DNA from 3 places in the Paucibacter sp. JuS9 genome. Region 2 is predicted to be linked to each of the others. Evidence: predicted binding sites of a transcription regulator. Region 2 holds the regulator's gene; each other region holds the start of a gene.
What was found. Region 2 encodes FNR, which switches genes on or off when oxygen is low (the NO sensors DNR and NnrR bind a similar motif). Its sites were predicted from a motif close to TTGATNNNNATCAA; they were not measured.
Positions count from the first base shown of each region.

Region 1: the regulator FNR is predicted to act here: its motif matches at 4,120-4,133, upstream of ABT392_RS17810 (hemerythrin domain-containing protein).
Region 3: the regulator FNR is predicted to act here: its motif matches at 2,675-2,688, upstream of ABT392_RS00445 (potassium channel family protein).

Region 1 is NZ_CP194172.1:3,988,371-3,998,302, reverse strand. Features, by position in the region: gene ABT392_RS17820 (two-component regulator propeller domain-containing protein) at 1-2,783, shown strand, start outside; gene murU (N-acetylmuramate alpha-1-phosphate uridylyltransferase MurU) at 2,788-3,480, opposite strand; gene ABT392_RS17810 (hemerythrin domain-containing protein) at 3,501-4,085, opposite strand; gene tkt (transketolase) at 4,208-6,238, shown strand; gene gap (type I glyceraldehyde-3-phosphate dehydrogenase) at 6,371-7,369, shown strand; gene ABT392_RS17795 (S8 family serine peptidase) at 7,536-9,575, shown strand; gene ABT392_RS17790 (hypothetical protein) at 9,546-9,932, opposite strand, start outside.
Region 2 is NZ_CP194172.1:2,343,256-2,353,187, forward strand. Features, by position in the region: gene ABT392_RS10455 (cold-shock protein) at 1-252, shown strand, start outside; gene icd (NADP-dependent isocitrate dehydrogenase) at 379-1,632, opposite strand; gene ABT392_RS10465 (NADP-dependent isocitrate dehydrogenase) at 1,680-3,917, opposite strand; gene ABT392_RS10470 (urease accessory protein UreH domain-containing protein) at 4,044-4,730, opposite strand; gene hemN (oxygen-independent coproporphyrinogen III oxidase) at 4,739-6,142, opposite strand; gene fnr (fumarate/nitrate reduction transcriptional regulator Fnr) at 6,242-7,003, shown strand; gene ABT392_RS10485 (hypothetical protein) at 7,007-7,288, opposite strand; gene ABT392_RS10490 (hypothetical protein) at 7,285-7,518, opposite strand; gene ccoG (cytochrome c oxidase accessory protein CcoG) at 7,539-8,945, opposite strand; gene ccoP (cytochrome-c oxidase, cbb3-type subunit III) at 8,952-9,860, opposite strand; gene ABT392_RS10505 (cbb3-type cytochrome oxidase subunit 3) at 9,853-9,932, opposite strand, start outside.
Region 3 is NZ_CP194172.1:109,599-119,530, forward strand. Features, by position in the region: gene ABT392_RS00435 (methyl-accepting chemotaxis protein) at 1-964, opposite strand, end outside; gene ABT392_RS00440 (type III pantothenate kinase) at 1,082-1,849, shown strand; gene ABT392_RS00445 (potassium channel family protein) at 1,857-2,639, opposite strand; gene ABT392_RS00450 (hypothetical protein) at 2,786-4,624, opposite strand; gene dksA (RNA polymerase-binding protein DksA) at 4,667-5,347, opposite strand; gene ABT392_RS00460 (CobW family GTP-binding protein) at 5,539-6,603, opposite strand; gene ABT392_RS00465 (HlyC/CorC family transporter) at 6,732-7,604, shown strand; gene lnt (apolipoprotein N-acyltransferase) at 7,612-9,123, shown strand; gene glyQ (glycine--tRNA ligase subunit alpha) at 9,178-9,932, shown strand, end outside.

The sequences.
Region 1 (9,932 bases), 1.6 Mb from region 2:
GCGACAAGGCCGACAGCCTGGCGCCCGGCACCATTCGCGCGCTGGCCGAGGGCTCGGACGGCGGCATCTGGATTGGCGCCGTAGGTGGCGGCCTGAAGCGATTCGACCCGGCCAGCGGCCGCTTCAGCCACCACCGCCACGCCGGCCAGCCGGGCAGTCTGCCCGACGATCGAGTGCAAACCCTGCTGGTCGACAAGGCTGGCACGCTGTGGGTGGGCAGCTGGGCCGGGCTGGCCCGGCGCCAGGCCGGCAGCGAGCACTTCGAGCCGGTGCTCTCGGGTCGCGGCGAGCCGCTGGCCGAACGCATCATCAATGCGCTGCACGAGGCCGAGGACGGCAGGCTCTGGATAGGCACGCAGCAGGGCGACCTGCTGCTGCTCGACCCCGCGACCGGCCAGCACCAGCTGCTGGATCGTGAGGGCGGACGCGGTTCCGTGGCCACCTTCGTCACCGCGCATGAGCGGGAGCTGTGGGTGGGGCGCACCGGCGGCATCGAGGTGCGCGCGATCGACGGAAAGCTGCTGCGCGTGCTGCGCCACAACCCGCGCAATCCGGCCAGCCTGGCCGGCAACGAGGTGCGCTCGCTGCTGCGCGACCGCGCCGGCTGGCTGTGGGTGGGCGGCTATGGTGGCGGCCTGCAGCGGCATGACCCCGAGAACCGCAGCATCTGGGTGAGGCGCGAGGTCGAGGGCTTTGGTGGCGTGTTCGAAGATCCCGATGTACGCAGCGTCAAGCAGCTGTCGGACGGCGAGACCTGGGTCGGCACGATCGAGAAGGGTGTGGCCATCTTCGACCGCGGGATGCGACTCGTCGGCTCGCTGCTGCCCATGCCCGGCCGCGCTGGCGGCCTGCCCAATGGCCGCATCGGCGCCATCGCGCAGATGCCGGACGGCGCGGTCTGGCTGAGCAGCGATGCCGGCGTGCACCAGCTCGACGCCAGTCGCCGCCAGGTCTTGAACACCTACAAGCCGGGTCAGGGCCGGGTGCGGCGCATGCTGGCCAGCAGCGATGGCCGGCTGTGGGTAGCCACGCAGGACGGGCTCTACCTGCTGGAGGGCGGCAAGCCGGCGCTGCAGCGGCTGCACATCGCCGGCGGCCAAGTGCTCAGCGGCGACGCGAATGCACTGGCCGAAGCCGCCGATGGCGGCCTTTGGGTGGGCACGGAAAAGGGCCTGTTCCGCATCGCGCCGGGCGGCCGCGAACTGCTGGCCATCCAGGCGCGCAGCGGCCAGGGACTGGCCCATGCCTCGGTGGTTGGCGTGCTGGTGGACCGCGAGCAGCGGCTGTGGGTGGACACCGCCATCGGCCTGCACCGCATGCTGGAATGGGATGGCAAGACCGCCGCCTTCGAGCGCATCAGCGAACGCCATGGCATTGGTGGCCGTGCCTTCGGTGCCAACCTGATGCAGGACGACCGGGGTCGCATCTGGACCCAGCACCATGTCTACGACCCGCAGAAGGACCATGTCTACGAGCTGACCCCTGCCGACGGCGTGGACTTCGGCACCGGCTGGTTCCGGGCCTATGGCGCCACCAGCGACGGCCTCATGCTGTTCGGCGGCAGCCGCGGTCTCCTGGTGGTGGACCCGAACCATTTCGACGGCTGGAGCTTCCAGCCGCCGGTGGTGCTGACCGAGTTGCGCATCGACGGCCGCCGCCAGGGCCAGGGCCAGGCGGCCGAAGGCCTGGCCCTGAAGCCCGGCCAGCGCAGCTTCAGTGTCGAGTTCGCCGCGCTGGACTACAGCGACCCGGCGCGCAGCCGCTACCGCTACAAGCTGGACGGCTACGACAACGACTGGATCAACACCGGCGCCGAGTTGCGCGTGGCCAGCTACAGCAACCTGAATCCAGGCCATTACACCTTGAGGGTGCGGGCGACCAACCGCAGCGGCGCCTGGAGCCCGCATGAGCTGAGCATGCCTGTCGACGTGCTGCCGAACTGGTGGCAGACCTGGTGGGCGCGCGCCCTGCTGATCGGGCTGCTGTGGCTGGGCTTGATGATCATCGTGCATCTGCGCACCGGCTACCTGCGCCGTCGCCAGCAGGTGCTGCAGGACATGGTGCGCAGCCGCACGGCCGAGCTCGAAAGCCTTTCGCTCACCTTGCAGCAGAAGAGCGCGGCGCTGGAGGAGTCCAGCCTCACCGACCCGCTGACCGGCCTGCGCAACCGCCGTTTCCTGACCCAGCACATCGAGTCCGATGTGGCCTGGACCCTGCGCCGCTTCGAAGACATGGCCCATGGCCAGGCGGCTCCCCCGCTGGACGCAGACCTGGTGTTCTTCCTGGTCGACATCGACCACTTCAAGTCGGTCAATGACGAGCATGGTCATGCCGGCGGTGATGCCGTGCTGGTGCAGATGCGCGAGCGGCTGCAGCCGGTGTTCCGCGAGGCCGACTACCTGGTGCGCTGGGGCGGCGAGGAATTCCTGATCGTGGCCCGCGCCGCATCGCGCGAGCATGCGATCGAACTGGCCGAGCGCGCTCGCGCCATGGTGGCCGACCGGCCGTTCATCCTGCCCGATGGTGCGCAGGTCACCCGCAGTTGCTCGGTCGGCTTCGCCGTCTTCCCCTTGTCGCGCCAGCATCCGCGCGCAGTGGACTGGGCGGGCGTGGTGACGCTGGCGGATGGCGCGCTCTATGCCGCCAAGCGGGCCGGCCGCAACCGCTGGGTGGGCGTGCTGGGCGCGGACGAGCAGCTCAGCGCCGCCGAGCTGCAACGCCGTGTGCGAGCCTCAGCCACGGAATGGCTGGCAGACCCGGCGCTGCAGGTGGTGCGCAGCTAGCCTGCTAGGTCGCGTTCAGCGCGTCCAGTTGCTCGGGTGTGCCCACATTGATCCAGGGGCCGTCATGGAGCTCCGCCGTGATGCGGCCCAGCGCAATGCCATGGTCCAGCGCCACGCGCATGCGCTGGCGTTCGCCCGCCCGGATGACACCGAACAGCGCCGGCCGGTACAGGCCGATATTGGCGAAGACCTGCAGCGGCCCGCCGTCGGCGCGCACATGGCCGTCGGCATCGATGGCGAAATCGCCCTGCGGATGCTGGGCCTGTGTCGGCACCATCCACAGATGGGCGAGTTGTTCAGAGGCTGCAAAGGCGGCGGCCTTGGCCGGGTCGAACTCGAAGCCGGGCATGTAGATGTCGCCCGACACCGCCCAGAAGGCCGCATCGCCATCGGCACCCAGCAGCGGCAGGGCAGTGGCGATGCCGCCGCCGGTTTCCAGCGCGCCGCCAAAGCGCTGCTGCTCGAAGCAGTAGTGCAGGCGCAGGCCCCAGCGGCTGCCGTCGCCGAGCACGGCCGGGAACTGCTCTTCCAGCCAGGCGCAGTTGATGACGATGTCTTGCACGCCGGCCCGGGCCAGCGCTTCGATATGCCATTCGATCAGCGGCTTGCCGCGGGCCTTGAGCAGGGGTTTGGGTGTGTGGTCGGTCAGCGGCCGCATGCGCTCTCCGCGCCCGGCCGCCAGGATGATGGCTCGCATGGAGCCGCAGTTTAGGGGGCCTAGAGGGCCGGGCCGAGGCCCAGCGGCGTGGGCAGGCTGTTGAGGATGCGTTCGACCAGGGCGCGGTAGGGCTCGTCCGGTGCATGGCCGGTGAGCGGGTCGCGGTTGGCGGCAAAGGCCTCGTCGAGGTCTTCCCAATCAGTCGCCTGCAGATGTTCGAGCGCGAGCGGCAGCACTTCGCGCTCCTCGATTTCCATGTGGCGCAGATAGCCCTGCACATAGCGCTCGGCCAGCTGCTCGAAGGCGTTGCGGCGGGCTTCGCCCATCATTTCGAAGGCCAGCAGCGCATGCTCCAGGTCGCGTATCGCGCGCTCGCCGCGGTCATGGTCGTCGTCGAGCCGGTCCAGTGTCTCGCGCACCGCCGGCACGCGTGCGCGCAGTTTCGGAAACAGCAGCTCGCTCTCCTTCGGGTGATGCAGCCGCTCAGGGAACTCGTCGACATAGAAAAGCATGGCGCGCAGCGCGGTGAAGTCGGGCAGGGTGGCGCGCCGGCGGTGCTCGGCCAGCAGGAGAAGGATCGAGCGCAGCATGGCCGCAAGGGCTCGATGCTCTTCACGGATCACGCGCAAGGTCAGCGGGTTCATGACGCAAGCCTGCGCCCGTATTCGCGACCCTGCTTTGCCCTGGATCAAGGGTCTGGATCGACGCCATCGCCGGGCCACGTAAAATGCCGGGTTTACCCCAGAACCAACCCAACACAGACACCATGGCCAACTCCGCTGCCCGCAACACCAATTTGATGGCCAATGCCATCCGCGCACTGGCCATGGATGCCGTGCAGGAAGCCAACTCCGGCCATCCCGGCGCGCCCATGGGCATGGCCGAGATCTCCGTTGCGCTTTGGGCCCGCCACCTGCGCCACAACCCGGCCAATCCGCACTGGGCCGACCGCGACCGTTTCGTGCTGTCCAACGGTCATGGCTCGATGCTGATCTATGCGCTGCTGCACCTCACCGGCTACGAGCTGCCCATCGGCGAGCTGAAGAACTTCCGCAAGCTGCACAGCAAGACCCCGGGCCACCCCGAAGTGGGCATCACCCCCGGCGTTGAAACCACCACCGGCCCGCTGGGCCAGGGCATCACCAATGCCGTGGGCCTGGCGCTGGCAGAGAAGCTGCTGGCCAAGGAATTCAACCGCGAAGATCACGCGATCGTCGACCACCACACCTACGCTTTCCTGGGCGACGGCTGCCTGATGGAAGGCATCAGCCACGAGGCCTGCGCCCTGGCCGGTGCCTGGAAGCTGAACAAGCTGATCGCCATCTACGACGACAACGGCATCTCCATCGACGGCCAGGTCCAGCCCTGGTTCATCGACAACACGGCCCAGCGTTTCCAGGCCTATGGCTGGAACGTGATCGGCCCGGTGGACGGCCACGACGTGAACGCTGTGGACGCGGCCATCGCCAAGGCCAAGATGAGCGAGACCAAGCCCACGCTGATCATCGCCAAGACCACCATCGGCAAGGGTAGCCCGAACCGCGCCGGCACGGCCAAGGCGCATGGCGAGGCCCTGGGCGCTGACGAAATCAAGCTGACCCGCGCAGCCCTGGGCTGGGAGCATGAGCCCTTCGTCGTGCCCAAGGAGGTCTACGAGGCCTGGGATGCCAAGACCGAGGGCTCGAACCTGGAAGCCGACTGGGACGCCCAGTTCGACGCCTATGCCGAGGCCTTCCCCGAGCTGGCCGCCGAGTTCACGCGCCGCATAGCGGGCGTGCTGCCTGCCAACTACGCGCAAGTCGCCGTCGATGCCGTCATCAAGGCCCACAGCGAAGCGCAGACCGTGGCCAGCCGCAAGGCCAGCCAGCTGGCGCTGGAAGCCTTCACCGCTGCGCTGCCCGAGCTGCTGGGCGGCTCGGCCGACCTGACCGGCTCCAACCTCACCAACACCAAGTCGACGGCGCCGCTGCGCTTTGACGATGCCGGCGTGCCCAACGGCGGCCGCCACATCAACTACGGCGTGCGCGAGTTCGGCATGGCCGCCATCATGAACGGCGTGGCCCTGCACGGCGGCTACATCCCCTACGGCGGCACCTTCCTCACCTTCAGCGACTACAGCCGCAATGCGATCCGCATGGCCGCGCTGATGAAGCAGCGCGTCATCCATGTGTTCACGCACGACTCCATCGGCCTGGGCGAAGACGGCCCGACCCACCAGTCGATCGAGCATGTCGCTTCGCTGCGCCTGATTCCGGGCCTGGATGTCTGGCGCCCGGCCGACACCACCGAAACCGTGGTCGCCTGGACCATGGCCATCGGCAACGCGCAGCGCCCGAGCGTGCTGGCCCTGTCGCGCCAGAACCTGCCCTATGCGCCCAAGACCGCGGTCGATGAAATCGCCAAGGGCGGCTACGTGCTGGCCGAGCCGAGCGAAGTCGGACTGAAGAAGAAGGCGCAAGCCGTCATCATCGCCACCGGCTCCGAAGTTCAGCTGGCCCTGCATGCGCAAGCCCAACTGGCCAAGAGCGGTATCGCCGTGCGCGTGGTCTCCATGCCCTCCACCAGCGTGTTTGATCGCCAGGACCGCGAGTACAAGCTCTCGGTGCTGCCCGAAGGCATCCCGCGCGTGGCGGTCGAGATGGGCGCCAGCGACGGCTGGTGGAAGTACGGCTGCGCAGCCGTCGTCGGCATCGACACCTACGGCGAGTCGGCCCCGGCGCCGGTGCTGTTCCAGCACTTCGGCTTCACGCCGGAGAACCTGGCCGACACGGTGCGTGTGGTGTTGAAGAAGGCTTGATGCCGCGCAGTGTCTTGATGGCCCTTGGTAACCCGGGCGGCAGTGCGACCGGGTATCCTTGCGGCTTCGCCGTTCCGGGCGCCTGACGCACCGCGGGGCCGCAAGAATTCCCAATACCCAGGAGCTTTCCTCATGACGATCAAGATCGGTATCAACGGCTTCGGCCGCATCGGCCGCATGGTGTTCCGCGCTGCCATCGCCAATTTCAAGGACGTGGAAGTCGTTGCCATCAACGACCTGCTGGAGCCTGACTACCTGGCCTACATGCTGACCTACGACAGCGTGCATGGCCGCTTCGACGGCGAAGTCTTGGTCGACGGCAACACCCTGATCGTCAACGGACGGCGCATTCGCCTGACCGCCGTGAAAGACCCGTCCGAGCTGAAGTGGAACGAAGTCGGCGCCGACATCGTGATCGAAGCCACGGGCCTGTTCCTGGACAAGGCCAGTGGCGAGAAGCACCTGGCTGCGGGCGCCAAGAAGGTCGTGTTCTCCGCGCCTTCCAAGGACGACACGCCGATGTTCGTCTACGGCGTCAACCACAAGACCTATGCCGGCCAGGCCATCATCTCCAACGCCTCGTGCACCACCAACTGCCTGGCACCGCTGGCCAAGGTGCTGAACGACAAGTGGGGCATCAAGCGCGGCCTGATGACCACCGTGCACGCTGCCACCGCCACTCAGAAGACCGTGGACGGCCCGAGCAACAAGGACTGGCGCGGCGGCCGCGGCATCCTCGAGAACATCATCCCGTCGAGCACCGGTGCCGCCAAGGCCGTGGGCGTGGTGATTCCCGAGCTGAACAAGAAGCTGACCGGCATGAGCTTCCGCGTGCCCACGAGCGATGTGTCGGTGGTCGACCTGACGGTCGAGCTGAACAACCCGGCCACCTACGCCGAGATCTGCGCCGAGATGAAGGCGCAGTCGGAAGGCGCGCTCAAGGGCGTGCTGGGCTACACGACCGACAAGGTCGTCGCCACCGACTTCCGCGGCGATGCGCGCACCTCGATCTTCGACGCCGACGCCGGCATCGCACTCGACTCCACCTTCGTCAAGCTCGTGTCCTGGTACGACAACGAGTGGGGCTATTCGAACAAGGTGCTGGAGATGGTGCGCGTGGTCGCGGCCTGATCCTGTTGGCCTGGGCGGCATCGCTCGCTGCCTTCAAGAAGCCCCGCTCTGCGGGGCTTTTCCGTTTGTGTCCGTCAAGCGTGGAAGCGATTGCCTTTCTTCACAGCAGGCGGCAGGCCGCGCTTCTACACTGCGGGCATTGCGACCAAGCCTCCAAGGCGTGCTGATGAATTTCGCGACCAAGCAGTTGCTGGCCAGTCTGAGCCTGGCCTTCGTGTTCACTGGCGCCAGCCAGGCCGCCAGCGATGAATCGGCGCGGGTCATCGTGCGCTTCAAGGCCGCGGCGCCGAGCGTGCGGGCCAAGATCATGGCGGCGAACAGCGGCGCGCTCGAAGTGCGCCAGATCGCTCAGACACGCGCACTCAGCCTGGCGCAAAGAATCGGTCGCCCGCTGGCGGCCCTGCGAAGCCTGGACGAGCGCACCCATGTGATGCTTGCGGATGGCCTGAGCTCAGCCGAGCTCGCCAGGCGCCTGGCGCAGGACAGCGAAGTGGAACTGGTTGCGGTCGACCACCTGCGCCGCCACGCGGCCACGACGCCGAACGACCCGCTCTACGCCGTGGGCAACAACAACCTGCCGGCCGTCGGCCAGTGGTACCTGAAGGCGCCGGCGGGCGAGGTGGTCTCCAGCATCAATGCGCCCGACGCGTGGGACAAGACCACCGGCAGCGCTGCCATCGTGGTGGCCGTGCTCGACACCGGCGTGCGCTACGACCACCCGGACCTGGCGGCCAAGCTGCTGCCTGGCTACGACATGATCGGCTTCGCCAGCAGCAGCTCCGTGGCCCGGGCTACCGCCAATGATGGTGACTTGCATGACGCCGACGCCAACGATCCGGGCGACTGGGTCTCGCAAGCCGACATCACCAGCGGCGCGCTGGGCAGTGGCTGCACCAGCGCCGACATCAGCAACAGCTCCTGGCATGGCACGCGGGTCTCCGGCCTGATTGCCGCGTCCAGCAACAACGGCCTGGGCATTGCGGGCGTCAGCTGGGGCAGCAAGATCCTGCCGGTGCGGGTGCTGGGCAAATGTGGCGGCTACGACTCCGACATCATTGCCGGCATGAAATGGGCCGTGGGCCTGAACGTGCCCGGTATCACGACGGTCAATGCAAACCCGGCCCGGGTGCTCAACCTGAGCCTGGGCGGCGAGGGCAGCTGCGCGGCCAGCGACAGCACCGGCGCGCTGTACCGGGAGGTCATCACCCAGGTCACGGCCCGCAACGCTGTGGTGGTGGCGGCCGCCGGCAACACGGCCGGACTGGCCGTGGGCGTGCCGGGCAACTGCCCGGGTGTGGTTGCGGTGGCGGCGCTGCGGCACGTCGGCAGCAAGGTCGGCTTTTCCAGCCTGGGCCCCGAAGTGACCATCAGCGCCCCTGGAGGCAACTGCATCAACACCGGCGCGGGCGAGCCCTGCCTCTACCCGATGCTGAGCACGACCAACAGCGGACCAACAAGCCCCAAGGCGGCGGACAACGCCTATACCGATGGCGCAGCCTCGGTGGGCACCAGCTTCTCGGCGCCCCTGGTGGCGGGCACCGTGGCCCTGATGATGTCGGTGCGGCCGGGCATGAGCCCTGCCGAGGCGATGGCGGCCTTGCGCAGCAGCGCGCGGCCCTTCGTCAGCATCGGCGCCACGGCCGGCACCCTGCAATGCCGAGCGCCCAACGGCACCGAGCTGCTCGAGTGCTATTGCAATACCAGCTACTGCGGCGCCGGCATGCTGGATGCCGCCGCGGCCGTGACTGCGGCCCAGGCGCTGAACGGCGTCACCGTGCAGGCCAGTGCCAGCCCGACGGCCGGCCAGTCGGTCACGCTTACCGCCGGCATCACCGGCCTGGCTGCCGGCCGCAGCGTTGCGGGCTACAGCTGGACCCTGGTCGACGGCGGCGGCATCGTCACCGGTTTCAGCTCGGGCACGAACACGCAGACCGTGACCCTGACGCCCTCGGCTGCCGGCAGCTTCGTGGTGCGGGTCACGCTGACCGATGACCAGGGCACGAGCTACCCAGGCAACCCGAGCACGATCTCGGTCGCTGCGGTGCCTGTGGTGGTGACACCGCCTGTGAGCTCGGGCGGGGGTGGTGGCGGCGGCGGTGCAACCAGCCCCTTGTGGCTGCTGGGCCTCTTGCTGGCCGGCGCCTTGCTGGGCGGCCCGGCCCGCTCTCGGCGCTTGTCAGCGGCTGCCGCCCGAGCTCGCGGCTGAGGCTGCAGCGGGGGCGGGCACGGGCGTGGGCGTGAGCGTGGGCGCAGAAGCCGCCACGCCGGCAGAGGGCACGCAAGTGTGCAGGCCCGGCCCGCCGAACTCGCGGGCCGTCAGCGTTCGCAGCTGCGCCTGCAAGGCGCCGTCGGCGGCTTCGAAGCGCAGCTTGTGGCTGGTTTGGGCCTTCTGCAATTGCAGCACCCGCAGGCCCTTCAGGGCGCGCTGCGAGAAGGCTTCCAGCGCGGCTTCGGCCGCCTTTTCGCTGGCATGCCGGCTCAGCAGCAGGCTGGGCTGTTCTTCGGGCATGCCGGGCAGCGCTTCATAGGGCACCTTGAGCCGCTTGTAGGTTTCTTCCTTGCG
Region 2 (9,932 bases):
ACAGTCAAGTGGTTCAACGACGCCAAGGGTTTTGGCTTCATAGAACCCGAAGAAGGCGGCGAAGACGTGTTCGCCCATTTTTCAGCAATCAAGATGGAGGGCTTCCGAACACTGCGACAGGGCGGACGGGTCAATTTTGAGCTGGTGCAGGGCCCCAAGGGCCAGTTGGCGCAGAACATCACCCCCATGGACGGCGAAGGCGACTTGCCACCGCCTGCAGCGCAGGAGCTCGCACACAGCGCCAGTGCCTGAAGCAATATCAGGCAGCAAAAACAAAGGCCCGCTTCGCGGGCCTTTTTAATTTACCAAGCAGTTGGCAAATCAATTTCTCTGCTGGGCGAAATCAAATCGCAGCTCGCGCCGCGAGTTACTTTCGATTCACATCTGGTCAATCATCACCTGCCCAAAACCCGAGCAGGAAACCTGGGTCGCGCCGTCCATCAGGCGGGCAAAGTCGTAGGTCACCTTCTTGCTGGCGATGGCCGCCTCGAGCGAGCTGATGATCAGATCGGCTGCTTCGACCCAGCCCATGTGGCGCAGCATCATCTCGGCCGACAGGATCTCGGAACCGGGGTTCACGTAGTCCTTGCCGGCGTACTTGGGCGCCGTGCCATGCGTGGCCTCGAAGCAGGCCACCGAATCCGACATGTTTGCGCCCGGCGCAATGCCAATGCCGCCCACCTGCGCAGCCAGCGCGTCGGAAATGTAGTCGCCGTTCAGGTTCAGCGTCGCCACCACGGAGTATTCGGCCGGGCGCAGAAGGATCTGCTGGAGGAATGCGTCGGCGATCGAATCCTTGATCGTGATGCCCTTGCCTGTCTTCGGACTGATCAGCTTGCACCAGGGGCCGCCATCGATCAGCTCAGCGCCGAATTCCTTCTGCGCCAGCGCATAGGCCCAGTCACGAAAACCACCCTCGGTGTACTTCATGATGTTGCCCTTGTGCACGATGGTGACGCTGGGCTTGTCGTTGTCGATGGCGTACTGGATGGCCTTGCGAACCAGGCGCTCGGTGCCTTCACGCGAGACCGGCTTGATGCCGATGCCCGAGGAGTTCGGGAATCGGATCTTCTTGACGCCCATCTCGTCCTGCAGGAACTTGATCAGCTTCTTGGCCTTCTCGCTTTCGGCCTCGTACTCGATGCCGGCATAGATGTCTTCCGAGTTCTCGCGGAAGATCACCATATTGGTCTTCTCGGGTTCCTTCAGGGGCGAGGGAACGCCCTTGAAGTACTGCACCGGGCGCAGGCAGACGTACAGGTCCAGCTCCTGGCGCAGGGCCACGTTCAAGGAGCGGATGCCGCCGCCCACGGGCGTGGTCAGCGGGCCCTTGATGGACACCACGTACTCGCGCAGCGCCTCCAGCGTCTCGGCCGGCAGCCACACATCGGGACCATAGACCTTGGTCGACTTCTCGCCGGCAAAGACCTCCATCCAGTGGATCTTCCTCTTGCCGCCATAGGCCTTGGCCACGGCAGCATCGACCACCTTGAGCATCACGGGGGTGATGTCCAGGCCCGTGCCATCACCCTCGATGAACGGGACGATGGGCTCGTCCGGCACATTGAGCGACATGTCGGCGTTGACGGTGATCTTGCTGCCCTGGCTGGGGACCTTGATGTGCTGATACATGTAGGAAGCGTCTCCGGGAATGAATGCAGGAAGTCGACGGCGGAACGTCAGGCAGCGACCATTGCCAGCGCGGCATTGAAGGTCGCGCTTGGGCGCATCACGGCATCCAGCTTGGCCATGTCGGGCAGGTAGTAGCCGCCGATGTCCGCCGGCTTGCCTTGCACGGCGGCCAGCTCGGCCACGATGGTGGCTTCGTTGTCGGCCAGGGCCTTGGCCAGCGGCGCGAACTTGGCGGCCAGTTCGGCGTCGTCGGTCTGTGCAGCCAGGGCCTGGGCCCAGTACAGCGACAGGTAGAACTGGCTGCCGCGGTTGTCCAGCTGCCCGGTCTTGGGGCTGGGGTTCTTGTTGTTGTCCAGCAGTTGGCCCGTGGCCGTGTCCAGCGTCTTGGCCAGCAGCTTGGCGCGGGCATTGTTGTTCTTCAGGCCCAGGTCTTCCAGGCTGACCGCCAGGGCCAGGAACTCACCCAGCGAATCCCAGCGCAGATGGTTCTCTTCAACCAGCTGCTGCACATGCTTCGGAGCTGAACCGCCAGCGCCCGTTTCGTACATGCCGCCGCCGGCCATCAGTGGCACGATGGAGAGCATCTTGGCCGAGGTGCCCAGTTCCATGATGGGGAACAGGTCGGTGAGGTAGTCGCGCAGGATGTTGCCGGTGGCACTGATGGTGTCCAGGCCGCGGATCACGCGCTCCAGCGTGTAGCGCATCGCGCGCACCTGGCTCATGATCTGGATGTCCAGGCCCTGCGTGTTGTGCTCGTGCAGGTACATCTTGACCTTGGTGATCAGCTGCGCCTCGTGCGGGCGGAACTGGTCGAGCCAGAACACCACCGGCATGCCCGAATTGCGGGCGCGGTTGACGGCCAGCTTCACCCAGTCGCGGATCGCGGCGTCCTTGCACTGGCACATGCGCCAGATATCGCCCTGCTCCACCTCCTGGCTCATCAGCACCTCGCCGCTGTCCAGGTCGGTGATGTTGGCCACGCCGTCTTCCGAGATCTCGAAGGTCTTGTCGTGCGAGCCGTATTCCTCGGCCTGCTGGGCCATCAGGCCGACATTGGGCACGGTGCCCATGGTCTTCGGGTCGAAGGCGCCATGCCACTTACAGAAGTTGATCATCTCCTGGTAGATGCGGGCGAAGGTCGACTCCGGCATCACGGCCTTGACGTCCTTCAGGCGGCCGTCGGCGCCCCACATCTTGCCGCCGTTGCGGATCATCGCGGGCATGGACGCGTCGACGATGATGTCGTTGGGCGAATGGAAGTTGGTGATGCCCTTGGCCGAATCGACCATTGCCAGCTCGGGGCGGTGCTCGTGGCAGGCGTGCAAGTCGCGCTTGATCTCGTCCTGCTTACTCTGCGGCAGCGTGGCGATCTTGTTGTACAGATCGACCATGCCATTGTTGACGTTGATGCCCAGCTCGTCGAACAGCTTGCCGTGCTTCTCGAAAGCCTCACGGTAGAAGATTCGCACGCAGTGGCCGAACACGATGGGGTGCGACACCTTCATCATCGTGGCCTTCACGTGCAGAGAGAACATCACGCCGGTCTGGCGCGCGTCCTCGATTTCCTTTTCGTAGAAGTCCAGCAAGGCCTTCTTGCTCATGAACATGCTGTCGATCACCTCGCGGTCCAGCAGGGCGACCTTGGGCTTCAAGACGATGGTCTTGCCGCTCTTGGTGATCAGCTCCATCTTGACATTGCGGGGGCGGTCCAGCGTCATGGACTTTTCGCCGTGATAGAAGTCGCCGGCATGCATGTGCGAGACATGCGAGCGCGAGGCCTGGCTCCAGTCGGCCATGCTGTGCGGGTTCTTGCGGGCGTATTCCTTGACGGCCTTGGGTGCGCGGCGGTCGGAGTTGCCTTCACGCAGCACCGGGTTCACCGCGCTGCCCACGCACTTGTTGTAGCGCGCGCGGATGTCCTTCTCTTCGTCGGTCTTGGGTGCTTCCGGATAGTCCGGAATGGCGTAGCCCTTGCCTTGAAGTTCCTTGATCGCAGCCTTCAATTGCGCGACGGAGGCGCTGATATTGGGCAGCTTGATGATGTTGGCTTCGGCCTTCAGCGTCAGACGGCCGAGCTCCGACAGGCGGTCGGGCACGCGCTGGTCTTCACGCAGGCATTCCGGGAACTGGCCCAGCACGCGGCCGGCAACGGAAATGTCGCTCGTCTCGACATTGACGCCCGCAGGCGCAGCGAAGGCGCGGACGATGGGCAGGAACGACGCGGTCGCCAGCAGCGGCGCTTCGTCGGTCAAGGTGTAGATGATGGTCGGTTGCTGCAGTGTCATGGGGTATCCAGGTCGGCCAACAATCAGGCGCAGTGGTGGGACAACTAGAGTGGCGATTCTAGGACAGCCGGGCCAGACTGGGAGCCCAGTCTTATATAAGTCTTGCGCTCGGCGGGTCGGCGCGGGCTAGCTGCAAAACGCAGCAATCTGGTCCCACAAGCCCATGGCCAACGCCCAGGTGGAAGCAGCGGCCAAGGCAAAGCCGGCCAGACGAATGGCCCAGCCCGTGCCTTGTGCGCTCAGCGAGCGCAGCAGCGTCGGCCCCAGCACGAGGCCGATGCCCGAGGCTGAGGCAAAGGCAGCCATGACCAGGGCACCGGCAGCGGCGCTGCTGGCCAGACCAGCGGTCAGCAAGGCGGATTGCAGCAAGCCGCAGGGCCAGGCCACCCAGGCCAGGCCGAGCAGACCGGACCGCGCCGGGGCGGACAGGGTGACCCGCCCGGCGCCAGGCATCGCCAGCCTCACCTCGCCTGCCTGCTCACTGACTTGCCTGCCAATCTGGCCCAGCCAGGCCGGCTGACGGGCGAACACCAGCAGGTAAAGCCCCAGCAGCAGCGCCGCGCAATGGACCAGCAACCACAGGGGCCGCAGCCAGGCCGCAGCACCGCCGAGCCATGCCAGGGCACCAACACTGGCGGCAGCGATGGCGCCACCAAGCGCGTAGCTGAGCAGGCGGCCAAGCTGGAAAGCGCCCATGGAACTGCGCCCACCGCGACTGCAGCCGGTGGCCGCCGCGCCGCACATCGCAAGGCAATGCGGCGTGCCGGCGAGACCCATCAGCAGGGCAGATCCGGCGAGTGCAGCGTCCAGCATGGCAGCGTTCAGATGATTCGCGAGAAGCGCGCGCGTTGCTGGTCGGCCTGCAGATAGCGGTCGAACACCAGGGCCACGGCGCGGACGAAGTACCAGCCTAGCGCCGTCACCTGGATCGCGCCGGGCTCAATCTCGACCATGCCCGTTTCCGCCAGCGCGTGGAGCTTCTCCAGCTCGGCCGCGAAATAGCGCTTGAAGTCGACCAGGTGCGCCAGCTCGATGGATTCAAACTCCACGCGGCCCTGGCACATCAAGGCCATGATGACCGCGCGGCGCACCAGGTCGTCGCGATTCAGGGCCAGGCCGCGCGCGGTGGGCAGCTCGTCATGACGCAGGGCGTCGTAATACTCAGGCAGCGTCTTCACGCTCTGGCTGTAGGTGGCACCCACACGGCCGATGCTCGAGACGCCCAGACCGATCAGGTCGCAATCCGGTTGCGTGCTGTAGCCCTGGAAGTTGCGATGCAGTCGCCCCTGGCGCTTGGCCACGGCCAAAGAATCGGTGGACAGCGCGAAGTGGTCCATTCCGATATAGCTGTAGCCATTGGAAAGGAAGCCGCTGATCGCACCAGCCAGCATCTGGATCTTGTCGCCGGCCTGCGGCAGCTCGGCCGCGTCGATGCGGCGCTGCGGCTTGAAGCGCTGCGGCAAATGCGCATAGCCGTAGAGCGCGATCCGGTCCGGCTTCAATGCCGCGACCTGGGCCACGGTGCGCGCGAACGAGGTGGACGTCTGCAGCGGCAGGCCGTAGATCAGGTCCACATTGATCGACTCGAAGCCCAGCGCCCTCGCCTCGCGCATCAGGGCGACCACGCTGTCATGACTCTGCACGCGGTGCACGGCCTTCTGCACGTCCGGATCGAAGTCCTGCACACCGAAGGACAGGCGGTTGAAGCCGATCTTGCGCAGGTGGGCCAGGCGCTCGGCATTGACCGTGCGCGGATCGACCTCGATCGACACCTCGGCGCCCGGCTGCAGCCGGAAGGCCTGGCGCAGGTCGCCCATCAAGGCCTCAAGCTCGGCATCGCTCAGGAAGGTCGGCGAGCCGCCGCCGAAATGCATCTGCGAGACCTGCGGCTGCCGGTCGAGGTGGCGCAGCGTCAACTCGATCTCCTTGCGCAAGGCGACCAGGTATTCACCGGCGCGCTCATGGTGCTTGGTGATCACCTTGTTGCAGGCGCAGTAGTAGCAGACCGATTCGCAGAACGGTATGTGCACGTAGACCGACAAGGGCGCGCTGCCCCCCACCATTTCCTTGCGCTGCTCCAGCGCCTGGATGTACTCGGTCTTGCCGAAGGCTTCGACAAAGCGGTCGGCGGTAGGATACGAGGTGTAGCGGGGGCCGGCGACGTCGAAGCGGCGCAGGAGGTCGGCATCGATGCCGGCGGTGGATTCGGTGAGCGTCTTGACCATGAACGCCACTGTGACCAAGCTCCCCGCCTTCAGACTTGATCCGGATCAATCTCTCATCGCTTGCGGCAGAGAACAATGCGCCAACGATTGAGGATCATCATGTTCACCGATACCGCAATGAGCGCCAGCACCCCTATCAAGCCCGAGCCGTTCAAGGTCGCCTGCTCCAGCTGCAATCTGCGCGAGCTCTGCTTGCCCGTGGGATTGAGCCAGGAAAACATCGACCAGATCGACAACATGGTCGGCCAGCGCAAGCAGGTGCCGCGCGGGGAAGCGCTGTTCCGCAGCGGCGACCCCTTCCAGTCGATCTTCGCGGTGCGCACCGGCTTCTTCAAGACCTGCGTGTCGTCGGAAGACGGCCGCGACCAGGTGACTGGCTTCCAGATGGCTGGAGAACTGCTGGGCCTGGACGGCATCAGCAGCGACCACCACAGCTGCGACGCCGTGGCGCTTGAGGACTCGCAGGTGTGCGTGATCCCGTTCAGCCGCCTGGAAGAACTGTCGCGCGAGTTCAATGAATTGCAGCGCCAGTTCCACAAGATCATGAGCCGCGAAATCGTGCGCGACCATGGCGTGATGCTGCTGCTGGGGTCGATGCGCGCCGAGGAGCGCCTCGCCGCCTTCCTCCTGAACCTCACGCAGCGCCTGCAGGCGCGCGGCTTCTCGGCTTCGAGCCTGGTGCTGCGCATGACGCGTGAAGAAATCGGCAGCTACCTCGGGCTCAAGCTCGAGACCGTCAGCCGCACATTCTCGAAGTTCCAGGACGACGGCCTGCTGGAAGTGAAGCAGCGCCAGATCCGCATCATCGATCAGGCAGGCTTGCAGCAATTGGTCAACGGCACGAACTGCGCCGCGAACTGACGTTCAGCGGGGCCAGTGCGGGGCGCTGCGGCGCCCTTTTTCTTCTTCATCCGGCATGCGGGCCATCAACACGCTGATGGCGCATGCAATGCTGATCACCAGCCACAAGACGAGAAAGGTCAGCGTGTAAACGCCCTGGCTCGACAGGCTCAGGTGCTCGCTGATCCAGAGCTCGCTGGGGTCGACCTGCGCGAAGACCAAGGCCTCCAGCACACCGGCCATCACAAAGGCCGGCCACAGCACGACCATCGCCAGGCCTCGCCTGCTGACCGGCTCGGTGCTCATTTGCCGCCCGTGGCTGCGTGGTTGCGGGCCCGCATCGCAGGCTGCTGAGCGGCATCGTCGATGCCCTCGGCCGAGGGTCGCGAGGCCTGCTCGATCACCGGATCGGGATGCGTGATGGCCAGGGTCAGCGTGGCAAAGCTCGCCACCACCACGGCGGCAGGGCCGCCAATCACCAGCCACATGAAGCGATAGCGCCACCAGGGCTTGGCTGCATGGATTGCGTCGGACATGGGGACTCCTTGCTCTGTATTCATCGTGGCACCACGAAGGTGGATTTCTCGGCGAGGGGGGCCGCTCCCGCGCCATTCAGGACAAACTCAATGTGCTGAGCGCCGGCACCGGCCGCCGTGGCGGCCTCGGGCGGCAAGCGCAGCGCCACGGTAACCCAGCGGGCTTCGGCCGGCGCCAGCGTGAGGCTCACCGGCGCCGCGAGCTTCAGGCCCTGCAGACCGCGTGCATCAAGCTGCAGCATCTGCGGCTGCTCGGTGGCATTCATCAACTGCACACGGTAGATGTTTTCGACCAGGCCATCTTCGACGATGCGGGCCAGGCTGGCACGATCACGTACCACGTCCATGCGCACCGGGGCACGCGTGGCCAGGCTGTAGACCAGTGCGATGCAGACCAGCAAGAGCACGGCCGAATAGACCATCACGCGCGGCCGGAACATGCGCCGTATCAGCTGCAGCTTCGTCAGGTGCTGCGACAGACCGTTCTCGGTGTCGTAGCGGATCAGCCCCCGCGGGTAGCTCATCTTGTCCATCACGTCGTTGCAGACGTCGATGCAGGCGGCGCAGCCTATGCATTCGTATTGCAAGCCCTTGCGAATATCGATGCCGGTCGGACAGACCTGCACGCAAAGCGTGCAATCGATGCAGGAGCCCAGGCCCTGGGCTGTCGGGTCCGCCTTCTTGCTGCGCGAACCACGCGGCTCGCCGCGCTCGCTGTCGTAGCTGATGATCAGCGTGTCCTTGTCGAACATCGCACTCTGGAAGCGCGCATACGGGCACATGTACTTGCAGACCTGCTCGCGCATGTAGCCGGCATTGCCATAGGTGGCAAAACCATAGAACAGCACCCAGAACGTCTCCCAGGGACCCAGGCCGAAGCTCATGACCTCGGCGGCAAGCACCTTGATCGGCGTGAAGTATCCGACGAAGGTGAAACCGGTCCACAGGCCGAGCACGATCCACGCAGCCTGCTTGCCGCTCTTGCGCCAGAGCTTGTTGAAGTTCCAGGGCGCCTTGTCGAGCTTGATGCGGGCCTGGCGGTCACCCTCGAAGAGCTTCTCCACCCACATGAAGATCTCGGTATAGACCGTCTGCGGGCAGGCATAGCCGCACCAGAGCCGCCCGGCCACCGCTGTGAACAGGAACAGCGCGTAGGCCGAGATCATCAGCAGCGCTGTCAGGTAGATGAAGTCCTGCGGATACAGGACCAGACCGAAGATGTAGAAGCGCCGGCTGCCGAGGTCGAACAGCACAGCTTGCCGGGCATTCCACTCCAGCCAGGGCAGCCCGTAAAACAGCAACTGCGTGCCCCACACCAGCGCCCAGCGCCAGGCCGCGAACCAGCCGTGAACTGCGCGCGGATGGATCTTGTCCTGGGCCTTGTACAGCGAGATGACCTGGACGCTGGAATCTTCGGACTGATTCATCAGGGTTTACTGCTTGGGCCCGTTGTGCGAGAGCGACCACACGTAGGCTGCGAGCACGTTCATCTGATCAGGACTCAGTCGCGACTCGTGGGCCGGCATCTGATTGGTCTTGCCTTCGTTGATCATGCGCACCACGGCTTCTTCGCCCCAGCCATGCAGCCAGACCTTGTCGGTCAGGTTGGGCGCGCCGAGGGCCTGGTTGCCCTTGCCGTCCATGCCATGGCAGGCCGCGCAGGCGCCGAACTTGGTCTTGCCCAATTGTGCAGCGATCGAGTTGTGCGGGCTGCCCGACAGGCTGAGCACGTAGTTGGCGACGTTCTTCACATCTTCGGCACCACCCACGGCTGCAGCCATCGGCGGCATCTGACCCTGGCGGCCCTTGGCGATCGTCTGGACGATGGTCTCGTGGCTGCCGCCATAGAGCCAGTCGTCATCGGACAGATTGGGGAAGCCCTTGCTGCCCTTGGCATCCGAGCCATGGCAACCGGCGCAGTTGTTGGCGAACAGGCGCTCGCCAATGCCCATGGCCTTGGGATCCTGTGCCAGCTTCTCTGCAGGCTGCCCCTGGAACTGGGCGTAGACCTTGGTCATCGCCTCGTTGGCCTTGGCCATCTCCGCCTCATGTTGCCCCTGGCTGCTCCAGCCCAGGCTGCCGGCCATTGCGCCGAGGCCGGGATAGAGGGCCAGGTAGATGCCGGAGAACAGCACCGTCAGCACGAACAGGCCCATCCACCAGCGCGGCAGCGGGTTGTTCAGCTCACGCAGGTCTTCATCCCAGACATGGCCGGTGGTGTTGTCAGTGGCCATGACGCGGCGACGCGCCGCGATGACCAGCAACAGCAGGCACAGCACCAGACCCACGATGGTGGCGCCAGCCACGAACCAGGACCAGCTGGCAGAAACGAAATCACTCATTGCTTGCTCCTTGCGAGCCCGGCTGTTCGTCGGCAAACGGCAGTGCGGCGGCTTCATCGAAGTTGCGCGCGC
Region 3 (9,932 bases), 2.2 Mb from region 2:
GCTGGTTGGCCGTGGAGGCCGCGTCAGCACTCTGGCGCACGGTCGTGGTCAGGCCGCTCATCGAATTGGCGGTCTGCTGCAGGTTGGAGGCCGCCTGCTCGGTGCGCTGGCTCAGGTCCAGGTTGCCGGATGCAATCTCCGCGCTGGCCGTCTGGATGCTGTCGGCGCTCTGGCGCACGGCGCCCACCATGCGGTTCAGGGAGTCCTGCATGGCGCAGAGCGCGCGCTGCAGCGAGCCGATCTCGTCGCTGCGGTCGGTGCTGATCGAGCGGCTCAGGTCACCGTCGCCAATGTGCCGGGCCTGCGCCGTGACGGCCTCCAGCGGCTGCAGCACCGAGCGGGCCAGGAAATGCGTGGCCACGCCCATCAATGCCACCAGCGTACCCATCACGGCCGCTACCAGCCAGACGGTGCGCATGCGCTCGGCCGTGGCCGCGTCACGCAGTGCGTCGGAGCGCAGCTGCTGCAGCTTGATGAAGTCCTGCTGTGCGTCGAGGTAGCGCTTCAGCATCGGCATCAGCTTGTCCTGCAGAAGCGCTGATGCCGCAGCGGCATCGCCACCCGACTTCAGCTTGCTGACGTCGGCGCGCACGGCGATGTAGTCCTTGCGGGTGTCGGCGATGCGGGCCATGGCGGCCTTCTCTTCCGGCTCGGTAGCCAGCTCCTCGAGCTGCTTCTGGATCTCGGAGATGGTGGTCGTGGTCGCCTCGATCTCGGGCTTGAATGCGGCAGTGACGGCCGCATCGCTGCTGATGATGCCGGCCACCGCCCGCGTGGCATTGGTCTCGGTCTGGCCGCGCCAGCGCAGCGAGAGATCGAACTTCTGCTGCTGGCGCGCCTGGTTCAGGCGTGCCTCTTCGGCCAGGCTCTTGGTTCGCGTGGCGGAGGACAGCGTCATCAGTACCACCACAACGGCCAGGCCAGCCACCGGCATCCAGAGCTTGCTACGGACGGAAAAATTCATGCATCACTCCTGCACCAAGACAGTGCCGGTTATAACCCGTCGCGCGCCCCGGGCGTTTGTCCGCGCAGGGCTGTTACGCTAACCGCCACCGCAATGCGCACCACGCTCAGCCACTCCATGAGTTTTCTGGCCATCGACATCGGCAACACGCGACTGAAATGGGCGCTCTATGCCTCGCCCCAACCCGGCGCCGTGCTGTTGCAACATGGTGCGGTGTTCCTGGAAAACATCGACCGCCTGGCCGAAACCGAATGGGCTGCGCTGCCGGCACCGCACAGCATGCTGGGCTGCAACGTGGCGGGCGATGCGGTGCGCCGCCGCGTCGAGGAGCAGCTCGAGCTCTGGGACATCGAACCACGCTGGGTCGTCTCGGCGGCTCATGCCGGCGGCATCACCAATGGCTACGACCACCCGAGCCGGCTGGGCACCGACCGCTTCGTGGCCTTGATCGGCGCGCGCTCGCTGGTGGTGCGCCGTGGCCTGCCGCGGGCCTGTCTGGTGGTCATGGTGGGCACAGCGGTGACCGTCGATGCGCTGGACGCTGAAGGCCATTTTCTGGGCGGCCTGATCCTGCCGGGCCACGGCATCATGCTGCGCGCGCTGGAAGGCGGCACGGCCGGCCTGCGTGTGCCGACCGGCGAGGTCCGGGAGTTTCCGACCAATACCTCGGATGCGCTGACCAGCGGCGGCACCTATGCCATCGTCGGCGCCATCGAGCGCATGCACCGGCATCTGCAGCGCCGCTCAGGGCAATCGCCGCTCACGGTGATGACGGGTGGCGCAGGCTGGAAGGTGGCACCGGCCGTGGAGCTCGAGCACGAGCTGCACGAGAGCCTGATCTTCGACGGGATTCTTGCGCTGCAGGCGCAGCGACTGGCGCTGTAGCGGCCGGTCAGCCGCCGTCCTTCAGCTGCGCGCGCAGCAGCTGGATCTCCTCGCGCAACTCGCGCATCTGGGCGTGCACGTCCCGCAGGATGTCGTCTTCCATCCGGTGTTCAGAGGTTTCCACCCACATGGCTGCGATGGCCGCAGTCACCAGCGACAGCACGGCATAGCCCAGCAGCACCACGAAGACGGCAAAGATCCGCGCGGCCGGCGTGCTGGGCACGAGGTCTCCGTAGCCCACCGTGGCAGCGGTGGTGAAGGCCAGCCACAGGCCCTCGCCCAGCCCCTGGACCCGAGGCTCCAGGGCCCAGAAGCCGACGCCGCACAAGCCCAGCACCACCAGGGCAATCAGCAGCAGATAGGTCAGGCCGCCGCGCGTCACCCAGGACTTGATCGCCCAGACCATGCGGGCGAGCGTCAGCAGCGCCACCAGCAGGCGCGCGGCCAGCGCGCCATGCGAAGCGGTACTGGGCGGCAGGCTGGCGGCGGCGAGCAGGCCTGTCACCAGCACCAGGTCAAGAGCATTGGCGCGCAGGTAGTCGAGGGGATCCGGCAGTTGCCTGGCGACTCGCCAGAGCGACACCAGAACCAGCAGGGCCGCGCCCAGGTAGATGGCGATGGCCAGTGGCGTCGGCAGGTTGTCCAGCAGCTCGATGTAGAAGGCCGGCACTGTGCACATCAGGGCGATCAGCACCGGCCAGCGCCATCGCGCCTCGGCCCGGCTGGCGGCGGCATTCATCGGGTGGGGCTTGGCCAGCCCCCAGCTACGGGTGGCGATACGGTGCGGCATGCTGCACAGCCTAAGCCCGGGCCGGCCGCAGCGCCTTGAGTCGCGTCAAGCCTCGCAAGGTGCGCGGCCGTCGGTCAGGCCTGCCGTACCGTAGTTCCGACATCACATCCCTGCGGGATATGAGTCTTCTCTGAAGCGCGAAAGCCCTAGGCTTGTCGCACTTTGACGCGCGAGTGCTCGTTGATGCCCATCGCGCCGAAGAACAGGGCCACCAGGCGGTGCGCCTCGGTGAAGATCACCGCGCGGTTCTCGCTGCGCCGGGTCAGCACCCAGTTCAGCAGGTCGCCCGCCGCCATGAAGTCCAGGCGTATCAGCAGGGGGCAATGGATGATGATGGTGGTGGCCGCACCGAGCTGGCCGGCCATGGTCTTGAGCGTTTCGCCGATGTCGCCGGTCAGCTGGCCACTGAGTTCCAATTGAGCATTGGCCGAGAGCTGGGCCATCTCGGTGATCTGGGACTCGAGGAAGCCGGTGGTGTGCTCGCTGCCATGCACGGTCGAGTTGGGCATGCCGGCGGTGGACAGCGACTGGCCGCTGACGCGCACCCGGCACTTGGTCGGCTCCCAGGACGGCGGCGACACCTCGTAGGTGACGCAGTAGTCGATCGCCGCTTCGTCGAAATGATCGGGCCGGTTCACCAGGCGCAGCGCTTCGAGGCGCAGCATCCAGAAGGCCGTGTCGGTGGCACGCACCGAGACCGGCGCCAGGTCCTTGAGCTGCTGCAGGAACTGGTCGCCCGAGAGCCAGCGGATGTCCAGCGGTTGCGTGGCCCAGTTGCGGAACAGCTGGCGCAGGCGCGTGGCACTGTCGCTGTCCAGGGTCTTCAACGGACCCCAGTCCAGCACCCAGGGCATGGGCATCATCTGGCAGCGCTGCTCCAGCTTGATGATGGCTTCCAGCGTCAGCTGCTCGGGCGCGGTCCAGCTGACGCCGCCGGCCTTGGCATTGGGGACGCGCTCGTTGCGGGCGGCATCGGCCACCAGCTTGGGCATGGAGAAGTACTGCGGCGCTGAAAGGCCGAACTGCTGCGCGTACTCCAGTGCCAGCGGCTCGAACTTGGCGGCCTGGCCGGTGGCGCGGTAGAGGTCGAACAACACCAGCCAGGTTTCGGCATGCAGATTGCGCGGGCCGCCAGCGCGGGTCAGCTCGATCAGGTCGCGCTCGCAGCTTTCGTAATCAGCATTGGCAAAGGCGATCACCGCGTTGTCGAGCTCGGCGTCATGCACCAGTTCGGCGGGCTCGGCCGGGGCCGACACCGGCGGCGGCATCGGCAGTTCGGGCCCCGGCGGCGGTGCCACGGCAGACGGTGGCGGGGCTGCCGGGCGCTGCTCGGCCAGCTTGAAGCTGAGCGGCGGCTCGACCTCGAAATGCAGATCGGGCAGGCGGCTGGGCGCGCCGCTGGACGGTGGCGACATGCCGGCACCCATGGTGGCCACGGCCGGAGTCGGCGGTGCCTCCAGGCGCTCCACTTCTTCGGGCGAAGAGAACTCGCTGACGCGGGCGGCCGGCGGCTCGGTGGTGGTCGAGGCGAAATGGATGGGGCGGGTGCTGGTCTCGAAGAAACCGGGCGGGTGGGCCGCCTGCTGCACCTGGGTGTTGGCGAAGTTCTCGCCGGCCATTTGCTGCTCGATCTGGTCGATCTTGGCCTTCAGCCCCTGCTCGAGCTTGGAGTCGATGCCGCTGTTGCGGGCTCCGCCGCTGGCGCCGCGCTCCATGTCGTCGATGCGCGAGGAGGAGCCGCCCAGTGCGGCCAGTTGCTCGGGCGTGAGGCCCTCGCGGCGGATGCGGCGCAGCATGTCGAGCTCGCGCTTGCGCACGAAGTCGTTGCGGCGCTTGCGTTCCACCATCGCGCGCAGCTCGGCCTTGGCCGCATCGGCCTCGGGGTCGTCCTGGCGCGAATTCAGCTCGGCCCAGTCGGTCGTGGGGTTGGCCACGAAGCGCGCGACCTTGCGGAAGAAGCTCTCGCCGTCTTTCGGATCAGTCATGCGCGCGGGTCGGGCTGGTCTTCGAGCTGTTTGTTGAAGCTGTCAATCGCCGAACATCTTCTGCTTGAGCTCGCGACGCTGCTGAGCTTCCAGCGAAAGAGTGGCGGTCGGGCGGGCGATCAGCCGGCCCAGGCCGATGGGCTCGCCGGTTTCATCGCAATAGCCGTACTCGCCGGTGTCCAGGCGGGCCAGCGATTGCATGATCTTCTTCAGCAGCTTGCGCTCGCGGTCGCGGGTGCGCAGCTCCAGGGCATGTTCTTCTTCGATCGTCGCGCGGTCGGCGGGGTCCGGCACGATGGAGGTGTCTTCGCGCAGGTGCTCGGTGGTTTCACCGGCATTGGACAGAACGCCGTCCTTCAGCTCGGTGAGCTTGCCGCGGAAGAACTCGATCTGCTTGTCGTTCATGTACTCCGACTCTGGCATGGCCAGCACTTCGGCGTCGGTCAGATCCTTGCCAGCCTTGGTCTTCCAGGCATTGACCAGCTTGGGGTCGGCTTTGGCGGGGGTACGGGGGCTTTCAATCACGGGACTACTCATTTGGCGCGTTGGCGGCTTGGGTGGAGCAAAACGATCTGCGAATCGGCTGGTGCTGCTGGCCGGGGCTGCCACCTCGGCAACAGGCGCCGCTGCGGCGGCCTTGGCCTTGGTGGTTTTGGCGGCCGGCCGCGCCTCGGCGCTCGCTGCGTGCGCCGGGGTGGACTTGGGGGCCGTGGTCTTGCTCACTATCGTCTCCTCGCTTGGGACTTTATACCTGCTCAGGCCGGGCCGAAACGCATTTGTGTCAAGGATTTATAGGCCTTGAGCCAAGCTCGGGCGCGGCGGATTGTAGCCATGCTTGTCTGCCTTGTTGCTGACGGGAGATCCTGGTGCTTGCCTGGGCCGGGCCAACCCTCGGTCGGCCCCTGGCCACGGGCTCAGACCAGGCAGCCCTCCAGGCCTTGCAAAAGAATGTCTTTCGGCAGGTCGATGCCGATGAACACCATCTTGCTGATCTTCTTCTCGCTGGGCAGCCATTTGGGGCCCAGGTCCGAGCCCATCAGTTGGTGCACGCCCTGGAAGATCACCTTCTTGTCGCTGCCCTTCATGTGCAGCACGCCCTTGTAGCGCAGCATCTTGGGGCCGTAGACCTGCACGATGGCGCCCAGGAAGTCCTCCAGCTTGGCCGGATTGAAGGGCCGCTCCGCCTTGAACACGAAGGACTTCACGTCGTCGTCGTGGGCATGGTGGTGCGGATGATCGCAATGCTCGCCATGCTCATGGTCGTGATCATGGTGCCCATGATCGTGGCCGTGATCGTGGCCATGGTCATGCGCGTCGGCATTGAGGAAGTCGGGGTCGATGTCGAGCTTGGCGTTCAGGTTGAAGCCGCGCTGGTCGAAGACCTTGGCGATCGGCACTTCGCCGAAGTGCACCGACTGCTGCGGCGCCCGCGGGTTCATGTGCTTGATGCGGTGGGCCAGGGCCTCCAAGGCGGCGGGCTCCACCAGATCGGTCTTGCTGAAGAAGATCTGGTCGGCGAAACCGACCTGGCGACGCGCTTCCTGGCGGGTGTTGAGCTGCTCTTCGGCATGCTTGGCGTCCACCAAGGTGAGGATGGAGTCAAGCAGATAGCTCTCGGCGATCTCGTCGTCGATGAAGAAGGTCTGGGCCACCGGGCCGGGGTCGGCCAGGCCAGTGGTCTCGATCACCACGCGCTCGAAGTTCAGCTCGCCCTTGCGGCGCTTCTCGGCCAGCTCGGACAGCGTGGTGCGCAGGTCCTCGCGGATCGTGCAGCAGACGCAGCCGTTGTTCATCTGGATGATCTGTTCCTCGACGTCGTTGACCAGGATGTCGTTATCGATGTTCTCTTCGCCGAACTCGTTCTCGATCACGGCAATCTTCTGGCCGTGGGTCTCGCTGAGCACGCGCTTCAGGAGGGTGGTTTTGCCGGAGCCCAAGAAGCCGGTGAGTATGGTGACGGGAATGAGACCTGGGGACATGGTGGGAAGACTGCTGATCAGAAAGGAGAGGAGGCCCCGGAAGGTGGGGGCGGCTGACTTTGGTTCAAGGGTACTGCAATGTCAATCGGTTATTCTTGCCGCTCCACTACAACGACACCGACGTCCTCGTGTCCGAACCCCAGCCTAGTCGGCCCTCTCAGTATCGAGGGGGCGAAAGAAAACCTGCCGAGCCGCGCGGTCTCATCGACCGCATCGTGGACTTTCTCCACCCTGGCCCGGACAGCAAGAGCGAACTGATGGAAACGCTGGCCGATGCCGAGCAGCGCGAGCTGATCGAGCCCGAATCGCGCCAGATGCTGGAAGGCGTGCTGCGCATGGCCGAGCTCAGCGCCGGCGACGTGATGGTGGCTGCGCCCCGCATGGACCTGCTCGATATCGAGGCGCCCTACGATGAGCTGCTGGCCCTGGTGATCGATACCGGCCACTCGCGCTTCCCGGTCTTCGAGGGGCAGCGCGAGAACATCATCGGCATCCTGCTCGCCAAGGACCTGTTGAAGATTCAGCGTGCGCCGGAGCTGAACCTGCGCGCGCTCCTGCGCCCGACGGTGTTCGTGCCTGAGAGCAAGGGCCTGAACGAGCTCTTGCGCGACTTCCGCTCCAACCGCAACCACCTGGCCATCGTGATCGACGAGTTCGGCAATACAGCGGGCCTGATCACGATCGAGGACGTGCTTGAAGAAATCGTCGGCGAGATCGAGGACGAGTTCGACGACAAGAATGGCGAATCAGGTCTTTACACGCTGGCCGACGGCAGCCAGCGCGTGGCCGGCGACACGGCCATCTCGGCCGTGAACGAAGCCTTCTCGGTGCAGCTGCCCGAGGGTGAGTTCGACACCATTGGCGGCCTGGTCGCCCATCAGCATGGCCGCGTGCCACGCCGGGGCGAGGTGGTCGAGCTGGCCGGCCTGTACTTTGCCGTCATGCTGACCCGGGGCGGCGCCGTGCGCTGGTTCAAGGTCACGCGCGCCGAGGCTGGCTGAGCTTTCGATGCTCCCTGCCGTCAATCGCAAGCTGCTGCTGGGCCTGGAAATCCTTGGCGCCTGGCCCATCGTGATGCTGGCCGGCGTGCTGCACACGGCCTCGTTCTCGCCCGGACTGGCCTGGCCGCTGCAATTGCTGGCCCTGGCCATGCTGGCGCATGCCAGCTGGGATGAAACGCCAGCCCGCGCCGCTCGACATGGACTGCTGTTCGGGTTGGGCTGGATGGGCTCGGGCCTGTGGTGGCTCTACATCAGCCTGCATGATTTTGGCCACCTGCCGGGTGTGCTGGCCGGCGCGGCGGTGCTGCTGCTGGCCTTCGTTCTCTCGCTCTACTTCGCTGCGGCGCTCGCCTTGGCCGCCAAGCTGCGCGACCAGCGGCCGGCGGTGCATGCGTTGATCTGGGCCAGCTGCTGGCTGGTGGCCGAACTGGCGCGGGCGCAATGGTTCTCCGGCTTTCCCTGGATCGCCAGCGGCTATGCCCATGCCGTGGGGCCGCTCTCGCACTGGGCGCCCTGGATTGGCGTGTATGGCATCACCGCGCTGGCGGGCCTCGTCGCTGCCGGCGTTGCGGCGGCCCTGCGGGGCAGTGGCCGTGTGCTGATGGGCGCACTGCTGCTGATGGGGGGCGGCCTGCTGCTGCCGCAGCAATTCACCGAATCTGCTGGCAAGCTGAAGGTCTCCCTGCTGCAGCCCAATGTGCCGCAGGACCAGAAGTTCGACCGCGCGCTGATCGAGTCCAACCTGGAGCAACTGCTGCGCCAGATCGAATCGGCGCAAGGCCAGCTGGTGGTGACGCCGGAGTCGGTCGTGCCCTTGCCGATGGACTGGATGCTCGAGCAGTACCCGCTGCAGGTCGAACGGATCAAGCGCGCCGCGGCCGGGCATCCGCTGCTGCTGGGCACCTTCCTCGGCAATGAGCGCGAGGGCTTCGTCAACTCGCTGCTCGCGCTGGGCACGCCGCAGCCCTACAGCTATGGCAAGCGCCACCTGCTGCCATTCGGCGAGACGATTCCGCCGGGCTTCGCCTGGTTTGTCCATGCGCTTGGCATTCCTATGGACAGCCAGGCGCGCGGCCAGCATCAGCGCGCGCTGGCCATCGGCGGCCAGCTCGTTCGTCCATTGATCTGCTACGAAGACCTGTTTGGCGAGGACTTCGTCGACAGCGCGCAGGCCGGCCCCGAGGGCGCGACGGTCCTGCTCAATGTCAGCAACCTCGCCTGGTTCGGCCCGGCCATGGTGCAGGACCAGCACCTGCAGTTCTCGCAGATGCGGGCGCTGGAGTTCCAGCGGCCCTTCATCCGTTCGACCAATACCGGCGCAACGGCAGTGCTCGATCACAAGGGCCAGGTGACTGCCCGGCTGCCCGCGGTGGTGCGCGATGTGCTCGAGGCCGAGGTCGAAGGCCGGCGCGGCGCCACGCCCTATGCCCGCTGGCTCGGCAGCGTCGGCCTGTGGCCCTTGTGGGGGCTTGCGGTGCTGCCGCTGGTGCTGGCCTGGCGGCGCCGGCGAGCGCGCTGAAGGGCCCACCTTAGAATCCGGGTCAATATTGTTGTCACAGACTGCGACCCCCACATGCTGAGCTTCCAGCAAATCATCCTGACCCTGCAGGACTACTGGTCCCGCCAAGGCTGCGCCCTTTTGCAGCCCTACGACATGGAGGTCGGTGCCGGCACCAGCCACACCGCCACGTTCTTGCGTGCCCTCGGCCCCGAGCCCTGGAAGGCTGCCTACGTGCAACCCAGCCGGCGCCCCAAGGACGGCCGCTATGGCGAGAACCCCAACCGACTGCAGCACTACTACCAGTACCAGGTCGTCTTGAAGCCCGCGCCGGCCAACATCCTCGAGCTCTATCTCGGTTCGCTGGAAGCGCTGGGCTTCGACCTGAAGAAGAACGACGTGCGTTTCGTCGAAGACGATTGGGAGAACCCGACGCTTGGCTGCTGGGGCCTCGGTTGGGAAGTCTGGCTGAATGGCATGGAAGTGACGCAGTTCACCTACTTCCAGCAGGTCGGCGGCATCGACTGCAAGCCGATCACCGGCGAGATCACCTACGGCCTCGAGCGCCTGGCCATGTACCTGCAAGGCAAGGACAGCGTCTACGACCTGGTCTATGTCGAGGGCAAGGATGGGGCTCCCGATATCAAGTATGGCGACGTGTTCCACCAGAACGAGGTCGAACAGTCGACCTACAACTTCGAGCACAGCGATGTGGACTTCCTGCTGCAGGCCTTTGCCGCGCACGAGAAGCAATCGAAGTACCTGATGGAGCAGTCGCTGGCGCTGCCGGCCTATGAGCAACTACTGAAGGCCGGCCACAGCTTCAACCT